DNA from 3 places in the Lactobacillus sp. WILCCON 0059 genome. Region 2 is predicted to be linked to each of the others. Evidence: predicted binding sites of a transcription regulator. Region 2 holds the regulator's gene; each other region holds the start of a gene.
What was found. The regulator NrdR, encoded in region 2, represses ribonucleotide reductase genes. The targets are predictions, from matches to a motif close to ACACNATATATNGTGT.
Positions count from the first base shown of each region.

Region 1: nrdD (anaerobic ribonucleoside-triphosphate reductase) is a predicted target of NrdR. The motif match lies at 4,509-4,524, and genes of this name have one in related genera.
Region 3: nrdJ (ribonucleoside-triphosphate reductase, adenosylcobalamin-dependent) is a predicted target of NrdR. The motif match lies at 2,985-3,000, and genes of this name have one in related genera.

Region 1 is NZ_JBUBHN010000001.1:241,782-248,443, forward strand. Features, by position in the region: gene asnB (asparagine synthase (glutamine-hydrolyzing)) at 1-1,427, shown strand, start outside; gene ACYVUT_RS01195 (carboxylate--amine ligase) at 1,461-2,720, shown strand; gene ACYVUT_RS01200 (PadR family transcriptional regulator) at 2,885-3,418, opposite strand; gene ACYVUT_RS01205 (phenolic acid decarboxylase) at 3,467-4,003, opposite strand; gene nrdD (anaerobic ribonucleoside-triphosphate reductase) at 4,641-6,662, shown strand, end outside.
Region 2 is NZ_JBUBHN010000001.1:1,613,366-1,620,027, reverse strand. Features, by position in the region: gene polA (DNA polymerase I) at 1-1,557, shown strand, start outside; gene mutM (DNA-formamidopyrimidine glycosylase) at 1,568-2,389, shown strand; gene coaE (dephospho-CoA kinase) at 2,398-2,982, shown strand; gene nrdR (transcriptional regulator NrdR) at 2,996-3,463, shown strand; gene ACYVUT_RS07585 (DnaD domain protein) at 3,467-4,795, shown strand; gene dnaI (primosomal protein DnaI) at 4,806-5,729, shown strand; gene thrS (threonine--tRNA ligase) at 6,029-6,662, shown strand, end outside.
Region 3 is NZ_JBUBHN010000001.1:89,456-96,117, forward strand. Features, by position in the region: gene ACYVUT_RS00455 (exodeoxyribonuclease III) at 1-90, shown strand, start outside; gene ACYVUT_RS00460 (hypothetical protein) at 178-717, shown strand; gene ACYVUT_RS00465 (L-lactate dehydrogenase) at 898-1,806, shown strand; gene ACYVUT_RS00470 (aldo/keto reductase) at 1,926-2,783, shown strand; gene nrdJ (ribonucleoside-triphosphate reductase, adenosylcobalamin-dependent) at 3,070-5,289, shown strand; gene ACYVUT_RS00480 (DUF4430 domain-containing protein) at 5,354-5,767, shown strand; gene ACYVUT_RS00485 (ECF transporter S component) at 5,769-6,329, shown strand; gene ACYVUT_RS00490 (cob(I)yrinic acid a,c-diamide adenosyltransferase) at 6,310-6,662, shown strand, end outside.

The sequences.
Region 1 (6,662 bases), 1.4 Mb from region 2:
ACACCGAAGCCGTCAAGCCATACCTGATGAACCAGTACAACGACCTCAAGGAGACCTTCTTCAAGGGCGTCTACCGCTTCCAGCCAGGTCACTGGTTTGAATACAAGGACGGCAAGATGAAGACCCACCAGTACTGGGATGCCGAATACAAGGACAACAACCTTTCCTTTGAAGAAACGGTCAAGAAGATCAACGAAGACTTGAAGGAAACGGTTGACCTTTACCGCAACGCTGACGTTAAGGTCGGGGCCTTCCTCAGCGAAGGGGTTGACTCCAGCTTCCTGACGGCCCTTTTGGACCCGGACGAAGTCTTCTCTATCGGCTTTGACGACAACACCTACGACGAAGCCTCCAAGGCCAAGGCCCTGGCGGACATCAACGGCTGGCACTTCTACGCCGACAAGGTCTACTCAGAAGAAGCCATGCGGGACTTCCCGGAAATGCAGTACCACATGGACGAACCAGACGCCAACCCGTCTATCATTCCTTTGTGGTACCTGTGCAAACTGGCCAGAAAGCACGTGACTGTTGCCCTGTCCGGGGAAGGGGCCGATGAACTTTTTGCCGGCTACGTCAACTACGGGATGCACACCCACAACAATGTCATCAAGGTCTTTACCGACAAGCTGAAGAAGCTGCCAAAGGGCAAGCGGGTTAAGCTGGCCCACAAGATCAAGAAGATGCCGAACTTCCCGGGCAAGGTGCACCTTTACACCAACCTGGCTGAACCAAGCGAATTCTACGTGGGCCAGTCAGTCATCTATGACATGGACTACCCGACCATCTTTACTTCCAAGGATGCTAACGCCGTCTTGCAGCCAAGCTACCGGAACAAATTGACCGTCAACGGCAACTACCAGGAAGACTTCAAGAAGGTCAAGGACCTGGACAATGTCAAACAGATGCAGTACATTGACCTGCACCACTTCATGCTCAACGACATCGAGCAGAAGGCCGACAAGATTTCCATGGCCCACTCCCTGGAACTCCGGGTGCCTTACCTGGACGTGAAGATTGCCGAACTGGCCAACTCTATTCCAAGCAAGTACCTGGTCAACAAGTACGACACCAAGTATGCCCTGCGCAAGGCCTCAGAACAGGTTCTGCCGGATGAATGGGCCAAGCGGCCGAAGCTGGGCTTCCCGACGCCAATCAAGCAGTGGCTGCAGGAAGAGCGTTTCTACAAGCAGGTCAGAGACCTCTTCAGCGAAGATTTCGTCAATGACATTTTTGAACAAAAGAAGATCCTGGACCTGCTGGACGAGAACTACAATGGGGACGGTTCTCACCGCCGGCAGATCTGGGCAATCTACACCTTCCTGGTTTGGTACAAGCTCTTCTTCGTTGACTACGAGGGAACTGTGCGCAAGTACCAACACGTGCAGCCAGAAGTGGCCAGCCTGATTGCTCAAGGCAAGCTGCTCTAATCCAAAAAGAAGAGAGAGAGAATTTAATTACTAATGGCTAAATTTACACCAATTTTGCTGGGCAGCGACATCAACGTCTATGGGATGGCGCGGTCTTTTAACGAAGCTTACGGCATCAAGGTCCAGGCTTGGGCGGCAACGCAATTGGCGGCAACCCGCTACTCCAAGATCGTGGACGTTGAAGTGCACCCTGGTTTTTCCGAAGACCCGGGTTTCATGGAAGTCATGCAGGAAAAAATCAAGGAATACCAGAATCATGAAGAGCCAGTCATTCTGATTGCCTGTGGGGACGGCTACGCGGAACTGCTGGCTAAGCATAAGGCCGAACTGGAAGGGACCTTCGTTGTTCCTTACATCGACTACCAGCTTTTGGAAAAGCTGATCTCCAAGGAAGGCTTCTACGAAGTCTGTGAAGAATACGGCCTGCCTTACCCGAAGACCAAGATTATCAAGCTGGCTGACTACCAGGACGGCTCATACGCCGACGTGCCTTTTGCCTTTCCGGTTGCCTTAAAGCCGGAAGACCCGGTTTCCTGGCTGGACGTCCAGTTTGAAGGCCGGAAGAAGGCTTTTGTCATCAAGGACCTGGACGAATTCAAGGACATCGTGGGCAAGATCTACACCAACGGCTACAAGGAAGACTTGATCCTGCAGGACTTTATCCCGGGCGATGACTCCAACATGCGGGTCTTGAACGCCTATGTGGACAAGCACCACCAGGTCAAGATGATGTGCCTGGGCCACCCACTCTTGGAAGACCCGACTCCGCAGTCAATCGGGAATTACATGGCTATTTTGCCGGCCTATGATGAAAAGCTCTACGAGACCGTCCAGACTTTCTTGGAGAAGATCAACTATGTCGGCATGGCCAACTTCGACATCAAGTACGATGCCCGCGACGGCCAGTACAAGTTCTTTGAAATCAACCTCCGCCAAGGCCGGTCCAGCTTCTACGTGACCTTGAACGGCTACAACCTGGCCAAGTGGTACGTGGAAGACTACGCTGAAGACTCCTTGGCCGGCCAGGAGACCGTCTACGCCAACAAACTGGAAAGCAGCCACATGCTTTGGCTGGGCGTGCCGGAGAAGATCTTCAAGGAATACGCCGTTGACAACGAGGCCAAGCAGGCGGCCTTAAAATTGATCGACGCCGGCCAGGTAGGGACGACCGTCTTCTACGATCAAGACAGCTCCTTTAAGCGCTGGCTTTTGATGAAGTACATGTTCCACAACTACTACAAGCGCTTCAAGACCTACTTCCAGGTCAACAAGGGCCAGTACTTCGATAAATAAGAAATGATGTTACAAGAGTCTGGAGAAAAAGACTCTAACGAATAAAAATATTAGCTGTCCAGCAAGCAAAAAAGGTGAAGCTCGAAATATTACATCGAGTTTCACCTTTTTTATTTATCTAGAGCCTAGTTTTTCCCAGACTCATACCGCGATTGCTCTTTTCATTACCGATTATTCAATTTATCTTCCAACCAGACCAATTGATTTTCTTGCCGGCTGATCGCGCGAGTTAAAATCAAATAATGTCCATATTGTTGATCAATCTGTTCTTGGCTGCTGAATAATGCTTGCTGACGCTTGCGCAGATGATTAAGACTGTCGCTGACCAATTGAATCTGGTGGTCAAACAGTTTTTCTAGTCTCGGATCATTACAGTCATTGATGAAAAATATCTTTAAGGAAAATAGGTCTTTGGATACCGGCAACTTATCAACAGGTTCCATCAACCAACTATTAATAACTTCATAACCTTTAGCTGTTAAATGATAATGTATCTCTTTATCATTACCTTTCATTGAATAGCTTTCAATCCAATGATCTTGTTCCATGCGTTTTAGCTCTGGATAAACCTGACTATGTGATGATTGCCAGAATTCTCCAATGTCAAAGCGAAACTCATCCATAATCTGCTTTCCGGTACAGTCCTTATTAAGCAGAATCCCCATAATAACATAAGGGAGTATCCTTTTTTGCGGCATTTTGCAGCATCCTTTCCGATCTGATTCTGCAAAATATTATATAACAAGCTATTTAGCCAAGCGATGATAATTTTCATCAAAGAAGCTACCATTGCGGATATCGTCGGTCATACCGGCATAAGGAGCTTCGTTGATAACTTCATCATTATCTTGACCAGCATCGCCCATATAGGTAATTGTTGCAAATTCAGGAACCACCAATTTTGGATAAGTCTCATACTTTTCACGTGATTCATGCATTAAATCAATATGTTCATTTTGGAAGCAGACTGTAATCTCTGGATGTTCTTGTACCCATTTTGGAAAGAAGATCGTACCGTTAAGCTTATGTTCATTAGGAACGAAATCCAAGGCAACATCGGTTCCCGTTGGCTCGGTCCAAGCAACTTTATAAATGCCCTCAGTTAATTGATGAATATGCGCAGGCTGATCCTTAACCCAACGTCCAGCAACCATTCCGCCATGAATTCGATAATCGACCGTGTGATCATTCTTAGCGTACCACTCATATTCCCAGCCATTATCATACGTATAAATGAAATGCGTTCCTAAAAAGTCATCCAATGTTTTGAATTGCTTGTCCATGTGATTTAAATTTGCCATAATTATTTTCCACCTTTCATAAATGTTGTTATCGACATAAAACAGATTATCACTTTATGTCGTTATTGTCAAATATTGCCACTTAAAAAAGATTGCCCGCCAGTCTCAAAAAATTTGAGGATGAGGGTACTATACAAAAAAATAGTCTATACGGACTCACTGCGAAAGTCTCCCGCGGTGAGAGACTTTCGTTTGCTAATCGACTGTGTTGAAATATCTAAGACTCTGCTGGCTCAGTTGGCGAAACATAGAACAGTTGTATTCTGGAATTTCTTGATTTTCTCTAGACGTTTTTTCATCTTTTTGAAATTTTCGAAGGACTTTGCCAAAAGGACAAAAATATTTGTCCGAACAAAATATTCTTTTTTTAAAAATATACGGGCCCAAAGTCCCGTGGCAACTGAATTCTGCTCTGTCATTTAACACAAATGCGTCTTTGTATAGACCACAAGATCTGGTATTTTGTGCTATGCTTATCTCATAAACAAAACAAGATGTGGTGGTTATCCACACTTAATCCACAAGATAGTCTACTGCTTGTGGGTAACTCGCTTAACCGGCCCCAGGGGCTGGATGTAAAAAATGTAAAGTATTTTTGAGAGATAAGAGGTTGATTGTCATGTTAAAGCCAGCAGCAGAAGCCGTGAGCCTGGATTTTGCCAATGCGCCAAAGAAGTTCATCAAGCGCGACGGTGCCCCATTTAAATTTGAGCAGTTCAAGCTGGAAATGGTTCTGGACGAACTTGGCCTGGAAGACAGCGAAATCAAGGCTGCCGTTTTGAGCAAGGTTTACGCCAAGCTGGCCGCCTACACGGTTGACGCCGTTCAGGTCCACGATGCTTTTAAAGCCAGCTTGAACGAACTGGGCTATCTGAATGAAGCCAAGGAATACGAAGCCAAGCGGCAGGAAGACGAAGCTGACTGGAAGGCAGAAACTGACACCAAGCAGCGCCTGGCCAAGCTGGTCGACAAGGACCCAAGCATCGTCCACGAAAATGCCAACAAGGACTCTGACGTCTTTGCCACCCAGCGTGACCTAACGGCCGGGACTGTGGGCAAGACGGTTGGCTTGACCTTGATGCCTCAGCACATCGCCAAGGCCCACCTGCGCGGGGACATCCACTGGCACGACCTGGACTACACGCCCCTTTCACCAATGTCCAACTGCTGTCTGATCGACTTTGACTACATGCTCAACCACGGCTTCAAGATCGGCAATGCCTTCGTGGAAGTGCCGAACTCCATCCGGGTGGCCACCAGCCAGGTAGCCCAGATCATCACCAGCGTTGCTTCCAGCCAATACGGCGGCTGCTCCTTTGACCGCTGCGACGAAGTTCTGGCGCCTTTTGCTGAAAAGAACTACGAAAAGCACCTGGAAGAAGGGCGCGAATTCATCGACGACGAAGACAAGGTAAAGGTTTTTGCCAAGAAGCGGACCCAAAAGGACATCTACGACGCGATGCAGAGCCTGGAATACGAGATCAACACCATGTTCTCCAGCCAGGGGCAGACGCCTTTTACCACCTTGGGCTTCGGTCTGGGGACCAACTGGATTGAAAAGGAAATCCAAAAGGACATCCTGAAGGTCCGCATCGAAGGCCTGGGCCGGGAACACCGGACGGCCATCTTCCCGAAGCTGGTCTTCACTTTGAAGAAAGGGCTGAACCTGCACCCAGGTGACCCGAACTACGACGTTAAGGAATTGGCCCTGGAATGTGCTACCAAGCGGATGTACCCAGACGTTTTGAGCTATGACAAGATCATCGACATCACCGGCTCCTTCAAGGCCCCAATGGGCTGCCGGTCCTTCCTGCAGGGCTGGAAGGATGAAAATGGCCAGGAAGTCAACTCCGGGCGGATGAACCTGGGCGTGGTTACCTTGAACCTGCCAAGAATCGCCATGGAAAGCCAGGGCGACATGGACCGCTTCTGGGAAATCTTCAATGACCGCCTGGAACTGGGCCGGCAAGCCTGCGAATACAAGGCTAAGAAGGTCACTGAAGCTAAGCCGGTCAACGCTCCGACCCTGTACGAATACGGTGCCTTTGGCAAAGGTGTTGGCGATGACGGTGACGTCAACGACTTCTTCAAGAACGGCCGGGCCACGGTTTCCCTGGGCTACATCGGCCTTTACGAAGTCGGCACGGTCTTCTACGGGCCAAACTGGGAAAAGAACCCGGAAGCCAAGGCCTTCACTTTGGAAGTGGTCAAGAAGCTGCACGATGCCTGCGCCAAGTGGGAAAAGGAAGACCCGAACCACTACCACTACAGCGTCTACTCCACGCCAAGCGAAAGTCTGACTGACCGCTTCTGCCGCCTGGACACGAAAAAGTTCGGCAAGGTCAAGGACATCACGGACAAGGAATACTACACCAACTCCTTCCACTACGACGTCCGCAAGCACCCGACCCCATTTGAAAAGCTGGACTTTGAAAAGGACTACCCATACTACGCTGCTGGTGGCTTCATCCACTACTGCGAATACCCGAACCTGAAGCAAAACCCGGCCGCCCTGGAAGCTGTCTGGGACTGGGCTTACGACAGAGTCGGCTACCTGGGTACCAACACGCCAATCGACAAGTGCTACGAATGTGGCTTTGCCGGCGAGTTCAAGTCAACCGCCAAGGGCTTTGAATGCCCG
Region 2 (6,662 bases):
CTGGAAGATCCTGCTGTCCAAAAGAATGTCTTTGACTTAAAGCGGACCACTTACGGCCTCTACCGGCTGGGAATCAAGGCTGAATCTTTGACCTTTGACCTGCTTTTAGCTTCTTACCTGGTTGACAATGAGAAAAATTCCAACGACTTGGGTGAACTGGTCCAAGGCTACGACTACTATGATTTAAAGACCGACCTGGAAGTCTACGGAAAGGGGAAGAATGCCAAGATTCCGGCAGATGATTCAGCCTTCTTCAACCACCTGGCCGGAAAAACCGCGGCTATCGCGGCTTTGAAGGACAGTCTTTTAAGCAAGCTGAAAGAGCACGAGCAAGACGACCTCTACGACTCGATCGAATTGCCAACGGCTCGCGTTTTGGCCAAGATGGAAATGAACGGGATCAAGGTCCAGCCTTCCCGCTTAAAGGAACTGGAAAACGACTTTGCTGTCCGTTTAAAGGACCTGGAAGAGAAGATCTACAAGGAAGCCGGGGAAGAATTCAACTTGAATTCACCAAAGCAGCTGGGCGTCATCCTTTTTGAAAAGCTGGGCCTGCCAGTCATCAAGAAGACCAAGACCGGCTACTCCACTTCAGTTGAAGTCTTAAACCAATTGAAAGAACAAAGCCCAGTCGTCAGCGACATCCTGGAATACCGGCAGATCTCCAAGATCCAGTCTACCTACGTCAAGGGCCTCTTAGACGTCATCGATGAGCGTGACGGCCGCATCCACACCCGCTATTTGCAAACTTTGACGGCAACTGGCCGCCTGTCTTCAGTTGACCCTAACCTGCAAAACATCCCAACCAGAACGGAAGAAGGCAAGCAGATCAGAAAGGCCTTTGTCCCATCAAGTCCGGATGGCTATATCTATTCCTGCGACTATTCCCAAATCGAGCTCCGGGTTCTGGCCCATGTTTCAGAAGATCCGAACATGCAGGAAGCCTTCAAGACCGGCTACGACATCCACGCCCACACGGCCATGAAGATCTTCCACTTAAAGAGCGTTGACGAAGTAACGCCGCTCCAAAGACGGCGGGCCAAGGCTGTCAACTTCGGGATCGTCTACGGGATCTCTGACTACGGCCTTTCCAAGAACCTGGATATCTCCCGCAAGCAGGCCAAGGAATTCATCGACGAATACTTTGACCAGTACCCAGGCATCCAGGCCTACATGGACCGGGCCGTTAAAGACGCCAGAGAAAAGGGCTACGCGGAAACTATCATGCACCGCCGCCGCTATCTGCCAGATATCCACGCCAAGAACTTCAATGTCCGCTCTTTCGCGGAAAGAACAGCCATCAACTCCCCAATCCAAGGGTCAGCTGCCGACATCATGAAGATTGCCATGATCAATATGCAAAAGAAGCTGGATGAACTAGGGTTAAAGACCAAGATGGTTGTTCAGGTCCACGACGAATTGATTTTTGACGTGCCAGCTGATGAATTAGAAACGATCCAGAAGATTGTCCCGTTAGTCATGCAGTCAGCCGTTAAGTTGGACGTGCCTTTAGTCGCTGATGCCGGCTGGGGCCATGACTGGTATGAAGCAAAGTAGGAGGTAAAAAATGCCAGAAATGCCTGAGGTTGAAACGGTCCGCCGGACCCTGCGGCCCTTGGTCGTGGGCAAGACGATCGACCATGTCGATATTTGGTATGACAAGGTCATCACCGGCGACCCGGAAGCTTTTAAAAAGGAGTTAAAGGGCAAGACCTTTACTGCTGTTGACCGCTATGCCAAATTCCTGCTCTTCCGTTTAGGCGACTTGACCGTCGTTTCCCATTTGCGGATGGAAGGCAAGTACCACTTAACGACTTGGGATGCACCAGTAGACAAGCATGAGCACATGCAGTTTGCCTTTACTGACGGAAGTGCTCTCCGCTACGCGGATGTTCGCAAATTCGGCCGCCTGCAGCTGGTGGAAACTGGAACTGAATTCCAGATTACGGGCTTGAAGAATTTAGGCCTTGAAGCAAATACGCCAGAATTTACCCTGGACTATTTTGCAAAAGGCTTGAAGAAGAGGAGCCAGGGAATCAAGACCCTGCTCATGGGCCAGACCCTGGTGGCAGGTCTGGGCAACATTTATGTTGATGAAGTTCTCTGGCAAAGCCAGATCAACCCTTTGATCCCTGCCAACGAATTAACTGAGGACCAGGTCAAGCGGCTCTATACAGCCATCAATGAAACCATTGAAGAAGCTACCAAATGCGGAGGCACGACCGTACACAGCTTCTTAAACGCTGACGGAGAAGCCGGCCACTATCAAGAAAGGCTCAAGGTCTACGGCAAGGAAGGACAGCCATGCCCGCGCTGCGGGGAAAACTTCGTCAAGATCAAGATCAGCGGGCGGGGGACCACCTACTGCCTGCATTGTCAAAAGAGGTAGAGCAGCAGATGACTTTTTATCTGGGACTGACCGGCGGGATTGCCACAGGCAAGTCGACCGCCAGCCGGATATTAAAAGATATGGGCTGCCAGGTTATCGACAGCGACGCCATTGCCCACCAGCAGGCCGAAGTTGGCCAGGTCTCCTGGCAAAAGATCTTAGAAGAATTCGGGCCGGACTTTTTTAATAAAGATAAGACTTTAAACCGGAAGAAGCTGGGCCAGTATGTCTTTGCCAATCCTGATGCTTTGAAAAGATTGTCTGAAATTACCCAGGGCGAGGTCTTAAAAGAAGTTCAAAAGCAGATGAAGAACAGTCAGGCTTCTGTCTGCGTCATCGACGTGCCCCTGCTCTTTGAAGCTGGCTGGCAGGACTACTTTGACGCTGTCCTCTTGATCGCGGCGCCGGAAGAAGTAGAACTAGAGCGTTTGATGGCGCGGGACTCTTTAAGCCAAGCAGAAGCTAAAAGGCGGATGAATGCCCAGCTGCCATTGGGGGAAAAACGCCTGTTGGCTAGCTATGTGCTTGAAAATACTGGTACAATAGAAGAACTAAGAGAGAAATTGAGCAATCTGCTGAAAACTATCGCGTGAAAGGAGCTTCAACATGCTTTGTCCAAATTGCCATCAAAACGCCTCCCGGGTTATTGATTCCCGGCCGACTGACGAAGGGCGGACCATCCGCCGGCGGCGAGAATGCGAAAACTGCGGCTACCGCTTTACGACTTTTGAACGGGTGGAACAGTCACCACTTTTGGTGATCAAGAACGACGGCACCAGAGAGGCCTTCAGCCGGGAAAAGATCCTGAACGGGGTGGCGGCTGCCTGCCAGAAGCGGCCGGTAACCAGTGAACAGCTCAACAAGCTGGTCGACAATGTTGAAAACCGGATCCGAGCTAAAGGAGTCAGCGAGATCTACTCCAAGGAAATCGGGGAATTAGTCATGGACCAATTAGCCGACATCGACGACGTTGCCTACATCCGCTTTGCCTCCATCTACCGCCAGTTCACTGACATGTCCAGCTTCATGAAGACCATGGAGGACATGATGGACCGGCACAGCAAGGCCAAGTAGTCCATGTACGAGAATTCCAATCCGCGTCTGCGCTACGTCGTTTTAAATGAGCTGCCAGGCCAATCCGGCCAGGGGCAGGTCTTGATCAAGCTCTACCAGCCCTTGATCGGGGCTTTAGGGGTTGCCCTTTACCAGACTCTGGTCCAGGACTTTGATCCTTACCGGTCCTTGTCTGCTTCAAGTGCCCTGTACAGCTTGCAAGAAGACCTGGACTGCAGCCTCCGCCAGCTCTGGCAGGCCCTGCATAAACTGGAAGCTGTGGGGCTCTTGAAGACCTATGTCAGCCACAATCTCCGCTTGGGGGATATTTTGGCTTTTAAGCTGCATGCCGTGCCGGATGCCAGTGAATTTTTCAACACTTCGCTGTTAGCCAGCCTCTTAAAGGAAAAAGTTGGCGGTGTCCGCTTCAGCCAGCTTTCCCGGGAATTTGCCAAGCAGGCCCAGGTCAAGGAGCGGCAGCTGGACAATCTAGAAGAAGTTTCCGCTTCATTTTTTGAAGTCTTCCGCCTGCCGGAAAATGAGGCCATCAATCCTTCAGAAGATGTCCAAAAGGCAGCTGAGGAAAATGCCAGCCAAAAGACTGAAGATGCCCAGGTCAATTTAAAGCAGATCGACTGGCAGTACTTGAAAGACCGCTTCGCGACTTACCAGATCCCGGAAAGCGAGATCGACCGGCAAAAAGACGAAATCCGGTCCATCATGGAGCTTTACGGCTTAAGCGAGGAAGAGTTTATCAACGAAACCCTGCCGACCCTGCATGGCAGCTACCAGCTGGATGCCGCGGCGATTAGAAAGAGCCTCAACTACAACTACAAGGCTGACCACCGCCGCAAGCAGGTAATCAAGCGCCAGGAAGAAAAGCAGGACCGGCCAAGCGTGGACCAGCAGGACCAGGAGCTTTTAGACCTGGTTACCTCTAAGACGCCGATTAATTTTTTGGATGACATGAAGCTGGAGAAGGGCGGCTTTACCACGGCCAGAGAGCGGCAGATCGTCAACAACCTGGACAGACAGATTCACTTGAACCATGGCTTGATCAATGTTCTGGTCTACACCTGCCTCAACTACCAGCCAGTTTTGACCCAGGATTTGGCCAACAGGATCGCCAACGACTGGCTGCAAAAGGGAATCACGACCCCGGAAGCCGCCATCAAGCATCTGCGCGATGGAAAGAAGCAGGCCCAGGCAGGGCAAAAGAAGAACTACTCAGCGGGCAACCGGCGGCTTGAAAAGGGGACTGACTGGAACAAGAAGCAGTTTGTCCAGCCGGTCAATATTTCAGATGAAGACTTGCGGAAGATGCTGCAGGGGCCGGACAAGAAAGACAAGTAAGGGTGATTAGATGAGAGCAATTGGCGACATGTTGAGTGAAGCGGCTAAGGCCGCGGCAGCCAAGAACGGGCAGGATTTTTCGGCGGAATCATTTGAAAAGATGAAAAAGCAGGTTTTCGCTGACCCTGACGTCCGGGCTTTTCTTACTGCCCACCAGGACCAGCTGACCAAGGAGAGCGTGGACGCCAGCTTTGCCAGCCTCTATGAATACTGCCAGCAAAAAGACGGCCACGACAAAGTGATCAGCGGTTATTTGCCTGAGCTTTTTATGGAGGGACCCCTAATCGGGATCCGCTACCAGGCCAGCCAGGCTAAGCAGCGCCGGGACAAAGAAGAAGCGGCCAAGCGGCGGATTGAGCTGATTGACTTGCCGGAGAAATTGCGCCGGGTCAAGTTAGAAGACTTGGACGTGGCAGTTGAGCGCAAGCAGGCCTTGTTTGAAGTAGGGGCCTTTTTGCAGGCTTACCAGAGCAATCCCCACGCCAAGGGCCTCTATTTAAGCGGAGACTTTGGGGTCGGGAAGACCTACATTTTAGCGGGCCTGGCCAACCGGGTAGCGGAAATGGGGGCCAAGGTGATCTTTTTGCACATGCCGACCTTTATCGCGGGCCTGTCCAGCCACTTTGGCGACAACAGCCTGCAGGCTGAAATCCAGCGCCTGGCTGCTTGCGATGTCTTGATTTTGGACGACATTGGGGCAGAGACCCTCAGTCCCTGGTCAAGAGATGACGTTTTGGGCGTGATTCTTCAGGCCCGGATGGACAATGACCTGCCGACCTTCTTCAGCTCCAACTTTGACATGGATACGCTTGAGAGCCACTTTAGCGCGACCAAGAATGCAGATGACCCGGTCAAGGCGGCCCGGCTGATGCAAAGAGTACGCTATTTGGCTAAAGAAGTGGTCGTTTCTGGGAACAACCGCCGCCTGCAGTAATTTTTTGAAAAAAGTGGCAAAAAAGCCTTGTCTTATTTGGGCAAGGGGGTATAATCGAAAAGTAAATAGAAGACATGATTCCTCCCGCTTCAGAGAGAGGGGCCCCGTTCTGAAAGCCCCCATTTGGGAGGAACCCCACCTTCTATGACCCCAAAAGATAAATGACAAGGTTGGACGCCGTTATCAGTCCAATAAGAGAGGCCGCTTGAGGCCTGAATTTTGGGTGGAACCACGATGATTAATCGTCCCGAGCATGTATTTGTGCTCGGGACTTTTTTGTTTTTGGAGGATTTAAACCAATGAGTTTTGCTTTGACTCTGCCAGATGGCTCAAAGAAAGAATTTGACGCAGCCGTTTCCGTTGCTGACCTTGCTTCCAGCATTTCAACTTCCCTGGCTAAGAACGCCGTTGCCGGCAAGGTTGACGGGGAAATCAAGCCCCTTGACTTCCAACTGGACGCTGACCACGAAGTTGCCATTTTGACCAACAAGGACGCTGAAGGCTTGAGCGTTTTACGGGCAACTGTTGCCTTCGTTTTGGAAGCTCTGGTTAAGGACAAGTACCCGGAAATCAAGCTGGGCCAAGCTGAAATTTCAGAAGACGGCTTCTTCATCGAAACTGACAAGGAAGACCAAATCAAGGTTACTGAATTGCCAGACTTGGAAAAGGCCCTGCAAAAGGCCATCAAGAACGGCGAAGCCATTGAACACGTACAAGTAGCTAAGAGCGAACTGGCTGAAGCCTTCAAGGACGACCCATACAAGAGCGAACTTTTGGCTAAGGAAGGCGACGTGGTTGACGCCTACAAGCTGGGTGACTTCGTTGACTTTGGTTTTAGCGCCCTTTTGCCAAACACTGGCAAGATCAAGAAGTTCAAGCTTTTGTCAGTAGCTGGTGCCTACTGGAAGGGCAAGAGCTCAAACCCAATGCTGC
Region 3 (6,662 bases), 1.5 Mb from region 2:
CGCCTGGCCGACCAGGTGGAGAAGTCGGAAATGATCGCGACTGGGGAAAGAGCGGATCATTGTCCAATTTTATTGGAAATTAAGCTGTAATTCGGTTACAATTAGAAGTTAGAGGATGAAAAAACAAAGAACTTTTAGCAAAGAATTTTAGTATTAGTATATGAGGCGTATGTGTATATGAAGAGATTAGAAAAAGGGGTCATCGGTCTGATCCTGGTCATTTTTGCCGGCACGGCGATTATGGCCTTTAGCAGCGGTGGCCAGAAAGCAGAAAGCAGTTCAGACGCCTTCGATACCTCAGAGTACCAGAAGGCAGTCAAGTCAACGGACAACCACCACTTCAAGAACTTGAAGGTGGAATTGACCGGCAAGAAGAGCAAGATTACTGGCATCCTGCCCAAGTCACCAACCACGATCAGCCTGCTCAAGCAGTGGAAGAAGAAGAAGGTTGACTTGAATTTCAAGGCCAGCAAGAAGGACGGCTTGCTCGTCAGCACGCAGAAGGTTAACCTGCCAACCCCTAAGGGGCAGGAATTGACCCACGCCATTACGGGCGAGATCGGCTATGATCCAGCCAGTGACAAGCTGCTGATTTTTGCCAGCGACAAGAACTACAGCCAGGGCTTCTACCCCCTGGGCCGCTTGAAGAGAAACGGCCCAAGCTCAGTATCTTTGAGCGCTGGCCAGGATCCGCTGGAATTCAGTTTTACAGATTAAGCAGAAGGACTTTCATTTTTATGGAAGTCCTTTTTCTTTTGCTGTGACTTTCTTTTCATAATTTTTAACCAGGTTCAAACTTTTTTAATTAAGTAAAGCTTGCACTTTGGCCAAACTTGTTTTATTGTTAATTATGAAAAAATAATTGACGATATATTAAAAAGCAAGGAGGAATCTTTGATGAGAAAAGTAGCAGTGATCGGCATGGGACACGTTGGGGCCACGGCAGCCTTTATTCTCTTTACCCACGGGGTAGCAGACGAATTGGTCTTGCTGGACAAGAATGAGACCAAGTGCCAGGCTGAATGGGGCGACCTGCGCGACACCCTGGGCAGAAATGACTTCTACGTCAACGTCAAGTGGGGCGACTGGAAGGAATTGGCGGACACCGACTTGATCATCACCGCTTTTGGTGACGTGGCGGCCTCAATCACGACTGGTGACCGTTTCGCGGAATTCCCGATCAACACCAAGAACGCGGTTGAAGTTGGCCAGAAGATCAAGGACAGCGGCTTCAAGGGCGTCATCATCAACATCTCCAACCCTTGCGACGTGGTAACTTCTATCTTGCAAAAGGTGACCGGCCTGCCAAAGAATCAAGTCTTTGGGACCGGGACCTTCCTGGATACTTCCAGAATGCAGCGGGTCGTCGGGGAAAAGTTGGGCCAGGACCCAAGAAACGTGTCCGGCTTCAACCTGGGCGAGCACGGGTCCAGCCAGTTTACGGCCTGGTCAACCGTCTGGGTCAACAACCGGCCAGCCAAGGACCTCTTCAATGAAGAAGAGAAAGAAGAAATGGACCGCTTGAGCAAGGACAATGCTTTCAAGGTTGGCAAGGGCAAGGGCTACACTTGCTACGCTGTTGCTACCTGCGCGGTTCGTTTGGCCAGAGCAGTCTTCTCTGACGCCAAGTTCTACGGCCCAACCAGCTGCTACGTTGAATCCTTGGGGACCTACATCGGCTACCCGTCAATCGTTGGCAAGCATGGGGTAGAAGAAGTACCAGTTTTGGATTTGCCAGCTGATGAACAGGCCAAATTGGAAGCTTCCGCCAAGAAGCTGAAGGACAGTCTGGCCAGTTTGGAATAAAAAATCAAAAACTTTAAAAGTAAAGTCAAGATGTTAGAAAATCCTCCCGTCAGGGAGGATTTTTGTTATAATAAACTAAATTACAAAAAGTAAGTAACATGTTTGACAGGAGGCAAAAAATGACTTTGCACGGTTTGGAAGATACTTACGAATTGGCCAACGGGGTCAAGATTCCCGTGATTGGTTTCGGGACCTGGCAGACGCCAGATGGCGACGTGGCTCAAGAAGCAGTTGAAGCAGCCTTGAATGCCGGCTACCGGCATATCGACACGGCCGCGGCTTATGGCAATGAGGCGAGCGTGGGCCGGGCCATCAAGAAGAGCGGGGTTAAGAGGGGCGACTTGTTCGTGACCAGCAAGCTCTGGAACGGGTCCCACAGCTATGAAGGAGCCAAGGCCGCTATTGACGACAGCCTGCTCAAACTAGACACGGACTACCTGGACCTGTACTTGATCCACTGGCCAAATCCGGTTGCTGTCCGGGACCACTGGGCAGAAGCCAACGCGGAAGCCTGGCGGGCCATGGAAGAAGCTGTTCAGGCTGGCAAGATCCGGGCGATCGGTGTTTCCAACTTCCGCCGCCACCACCTGGAAGCCCTCTTGAAGACGGCAGAAATCAAGCCTGTGGTCAACCAGATCTGCCTTAACCCAAATGACCTGCAAGCGGAAGTAACGGCCGCTAACAAGGAATATGGCCTTTTGAGCGAGGCTTACAGTCCTTTGGGGACGGGTGGCCTTTTGGGCAATGAGACCATCAAGGCAGTTGGGGCCAAGTATGGCAAGTCCAGCGCCCAGGTTTTGATCCGCTGGTCCCTGCAGCATGGCTTCTTGCCGTTGCCAAAGTCAGTCCACCCGGACTACATCGAGGCCAACGCCGAAGTCTTTGACTTTGAACTTACCGAAGACGACATGACCAAGCTGGATGGCCTGCAAGGGATCGGGCAGCCGGTTTTGGATCCGGACCAAGCTGAATTTTAGCGAAAAACTGAAAATTTTTATGAAAAAGACTGCACAACGTACCAGAAACCTGTCTGGTATTTATGCAGTCTTTTTGTATATATTCGCAAAAGCCGAACGAAAATTGCAAAAATTTTTTTGAAAAAATTTTTTCGGTGGCTGAAGGCTTACGGGGTTTGAATTGAACCGACATACATTTTCTCGTGTTCGCCTGGTTACACGATACTAGATATTGTGTTTCACAGGAAGACTGCTAACATATGGAGTGCTTAGAAAATAATGAGACAAGCAGAAAGGATCTGAGAAGATGAGTGAAGAAATATCGCTCTCGGCTGAATTTGTCGACCGGGTGAAAAAGAGTGTAAAACCCCACTGGGGCAAGCTGGGCTGGGTAACCTACAAGCGGACCTATGCCCGCTGGCTGCCGGAAAAGGGGCGGAGTGAAAACTGGGATGAAACCGTCAAGCGGGTGGTTGAAGGAAACATCAACCTGGATCCCCGGCTCAAGGACTCCCCAAGTCTGGAACTGAAGCAGAGCCTGACTGAAGAAGCTGAACGGCTCTACAAGCTGATCTACGGTTTGGGTGCGACGCCATCTGGCCGGAACTTGTGGATTTCCGGGACCGACTACCAAAGACGGACCGGGGATTCCTTGAACAACTGCTGGTTTGTGGCTATCCGCCCGCAAAAGTACGGGGACAGCAAGATTGTGCCCAGCTATCTTAGCAAGCAGGAAAAGGCTGTCTCCATGCCTTTCTCCTTCCTCTTTGACGAACTGATGAAGGGGGGCGGGGTTGGCTTCTCAGTTGCCAGATCCAACATCAGCCAGATCCCCCGGGTCGATTTTGCCATCGACCTGCAGCTGGTAATCGACGAGACCAGTGAATCTTACGATGCTTCCGTCAAGGTTGGGGCCGTTGGCAAAAATGAATTGGTCCAAGATTCTGACAGCATCTACTACCGCCTGCCGGACACCCGGGAAGGCTGGGTTTTGGCTAATGCCCTCTTGATCGACCTCCACTTTGCCCAAACCAACCCGGACCGCAAGCAAAAGCTGATCCTGGACTTGTCTGACATCCGTCCTTACGGGGCAGAGATCCACGGTTTCGGCGGCACGGCTTCCGGCCCAATGCCTTTGATCTCCATGCTGCTGGACGTCAACGAAGTCTTGAACAATAAGGCCGGCGGCCGTCTTACGGCTGTCGATGCCACTGACATCTGCAACTTGATCGGCAAGGCAGTCGTGGCTGGCAATGTCCGCCGGTCAGCCGAACTGGCCCTGGGCTCAAACGACGACCAGGACTTCATTTCCATGAAGCAGGACCAGGAGAAGCTGATGCACCACCGCTGGGCATCCAACAACAGCGTGGCGGTTGACTCAGCCTTCAGCGGCTACCAGCCAATCGCTGCCGGGATCCGGGAAAACGGGGAGCCGGGGATCGTGAACCTGGACTTGTCCAAGAACTATGGCCGGATCATTGATGGCTACCAGGCCGGAATTGACGGGGACGTGGAAGGGACCAACCCTTGCGGGGAGATCTCCCTGGCCAACGGGGAACCTTGCAACCTCTTTGAAGTCTTCCCGCTGATCGCGGAAGAACAGGGCTGGGACCTGCAGGAAGTCTTTGCCTTGGCGGCCCGCTACACCAAGCGGGTAACTTTTAGTCCTTATGACTGGGAAATTTCCCGGGAAATAATTCAAAAGAACCGCCGGATCGGGATCTCCATGTCCGGGATCCAGGACTGGCTCTTGACCAGACTGGGCAACCGGGTGGTCACTGGCTTCAAGGATGACTTTGACCCGGAAACCCATGAAGCCATTAAGGTGCCAGTCTACGACAAGCGGGCCATCAAGGCGGTTGATCACCTTTACAAGGCAGTGGTCAAGGCTGATCAGGCCTACAGCAAGACTTTGGGCTGCAATGAATCAATCAAGCACACCACGGTCAAGCCGTCAGGCACGGTGGCTAAGCTGGCCGGGGCCAGTGAAGGCATGCACTTCCACTACGGTGCTTACTTGATCCAGCGGATCCGTTTCCAGGATTCTGACCCGCTTTTGCCAGCCTTGAAGGCCTGCGGCTACCGGACGGAAGCAGATATCTACACGGAAAACACGACCTGCGTGGAATTTCCGATCAAGGCGGTAGGGGCGGATAACCCTAACTTTGCTTCAGCCGGCACGGTTTCAATCGCGGAACAATTTGCTACCCAGGCCTTCTTGCAGACTTACTGGTCGGACAACGCGGTTTCCTGCACGATTACTTTCCAGGATTCTGAAGCAGACCAGGTTGAATCCTTGCTCCGCCAGTACCGCTTCATCACCAAGTCGACCTCGCTTTTGCCATACTTTGGCGGATCGCTCCAGCAAGCGCCAAAGGAACCGATCGACAAGGAGACTTATGAAAAGCGCAGCCGGGAAATCACCGGCGACGTGGAAGAGGTCTTTAGCCAGCTGAATAGCGACGTCAAGGACCTGGAACTGGTCGACCAGACTGACTGTGAAGGCGGTGCCTGCCCGGTTAAATAAGACAGGCAAATTAGAAACAAAAGACAAAAAACAAAACTGAAATAAAAAACGGGAGAAACAAACAATGAAAAAGAAGATTTTAGCAGTCGTAGTTGCCTTGGCAGCCTTCGTTGGTCTTTTTGCCAGCCAGCCTGTCCAAAAGCAAAGCGTGCAAGCAGCTAAGACCACCAAGCAAATCAGCGTGACCTATACTTTGAAGGACACGACCAAGGCCAAGAACAAGCAGACTGTAGCCAAGAAGACCTTCAAGGTCAAGAAAGGGACGAGCGTCTTCACTGTTTTGAAAAAGGCCTGGAAGGTCAGCTACACTAAATCTTCATACGGCGTCTTCATCACCAAGATCAAGGGGCTGGGCGACGAAAAGAAGAAGCTCTACTGGACTTACACAGTTAACGGCAAGATGGCCAAGGTAGCGGCTGACAAGGACAAGCTGACCAAGAACAAGTCCAAGGTTGTCTTCACTCTGAAGCAATACTAAGATGCAGACCAAGGAACGCTACCAGCTGCAAAGGCTGACCCTGCTGGCCCTGCTAACGGCGATGTGCGTGGTTTTGCGGATCTTTAAAATTATCGATATCCCCAATGTCCAGCCAGTGACTGATATTATCATGCTAGCCACGCTGGAACTGGGGGCAGGGACGGGGATTCTCCTGGCCGTTTTGGTCATGGTGATCTCCAACATCTTCCTGGGCTTTGGAATTTGGACCTTGCCGCAGATTTTTGCCTACGCGGCCTGCGCCTTGACCGTGGCATTATTTGCCAGGCTTTTGCCGCTGAAAAGCCGGAAATTCTACTGGCTGCAGGAGCTCCTGGTCGGCTTTCTGGGCCTGGAATACGGCTTCTTCGTCAGCCTGGGCATGGCTGGCTGGGGCGGCTGGGCAGCTTTCATCGCCTACTGGGTCAGCGGCCTGACCTTTGACTTGTATCACGCCGCCGGCAACCTGGCCTTTTATCCTATCCTTTATCTGCCATTGATTTTGGGCCTGGACCGGTTTAAAAAGAAAGCAGGGTGGAAGCAAAATGCTCAAAGTCTACACTAAAGTCGGCGACCAGGGGAAAACCAAGCAGGTTACCGGCAAGATGGTTGCCAAATACACCCCGCAGATCCAGACACTGGGAGCTCTCGATGAGCTGCAGTCCTGGCTGGGGGTTACGGTGGCCAACCTTTCTCCGGCCTGCCAGAGATTGGAAGAAAAGCTGATCAAGCTGGAGCGGGAACTGTATGAATTGCAGGCTGACCTGGTGGTCAAGCGGCACCATACGATTACTTTGGCTGAAGTGACTTACATGGAAGAGCAGATTGATGCCTGGACGGAAGAATTGCCGGAAATGAAGGAATTCATCCTGCCTGGCGGGTCAAAGACCAGCGCCAA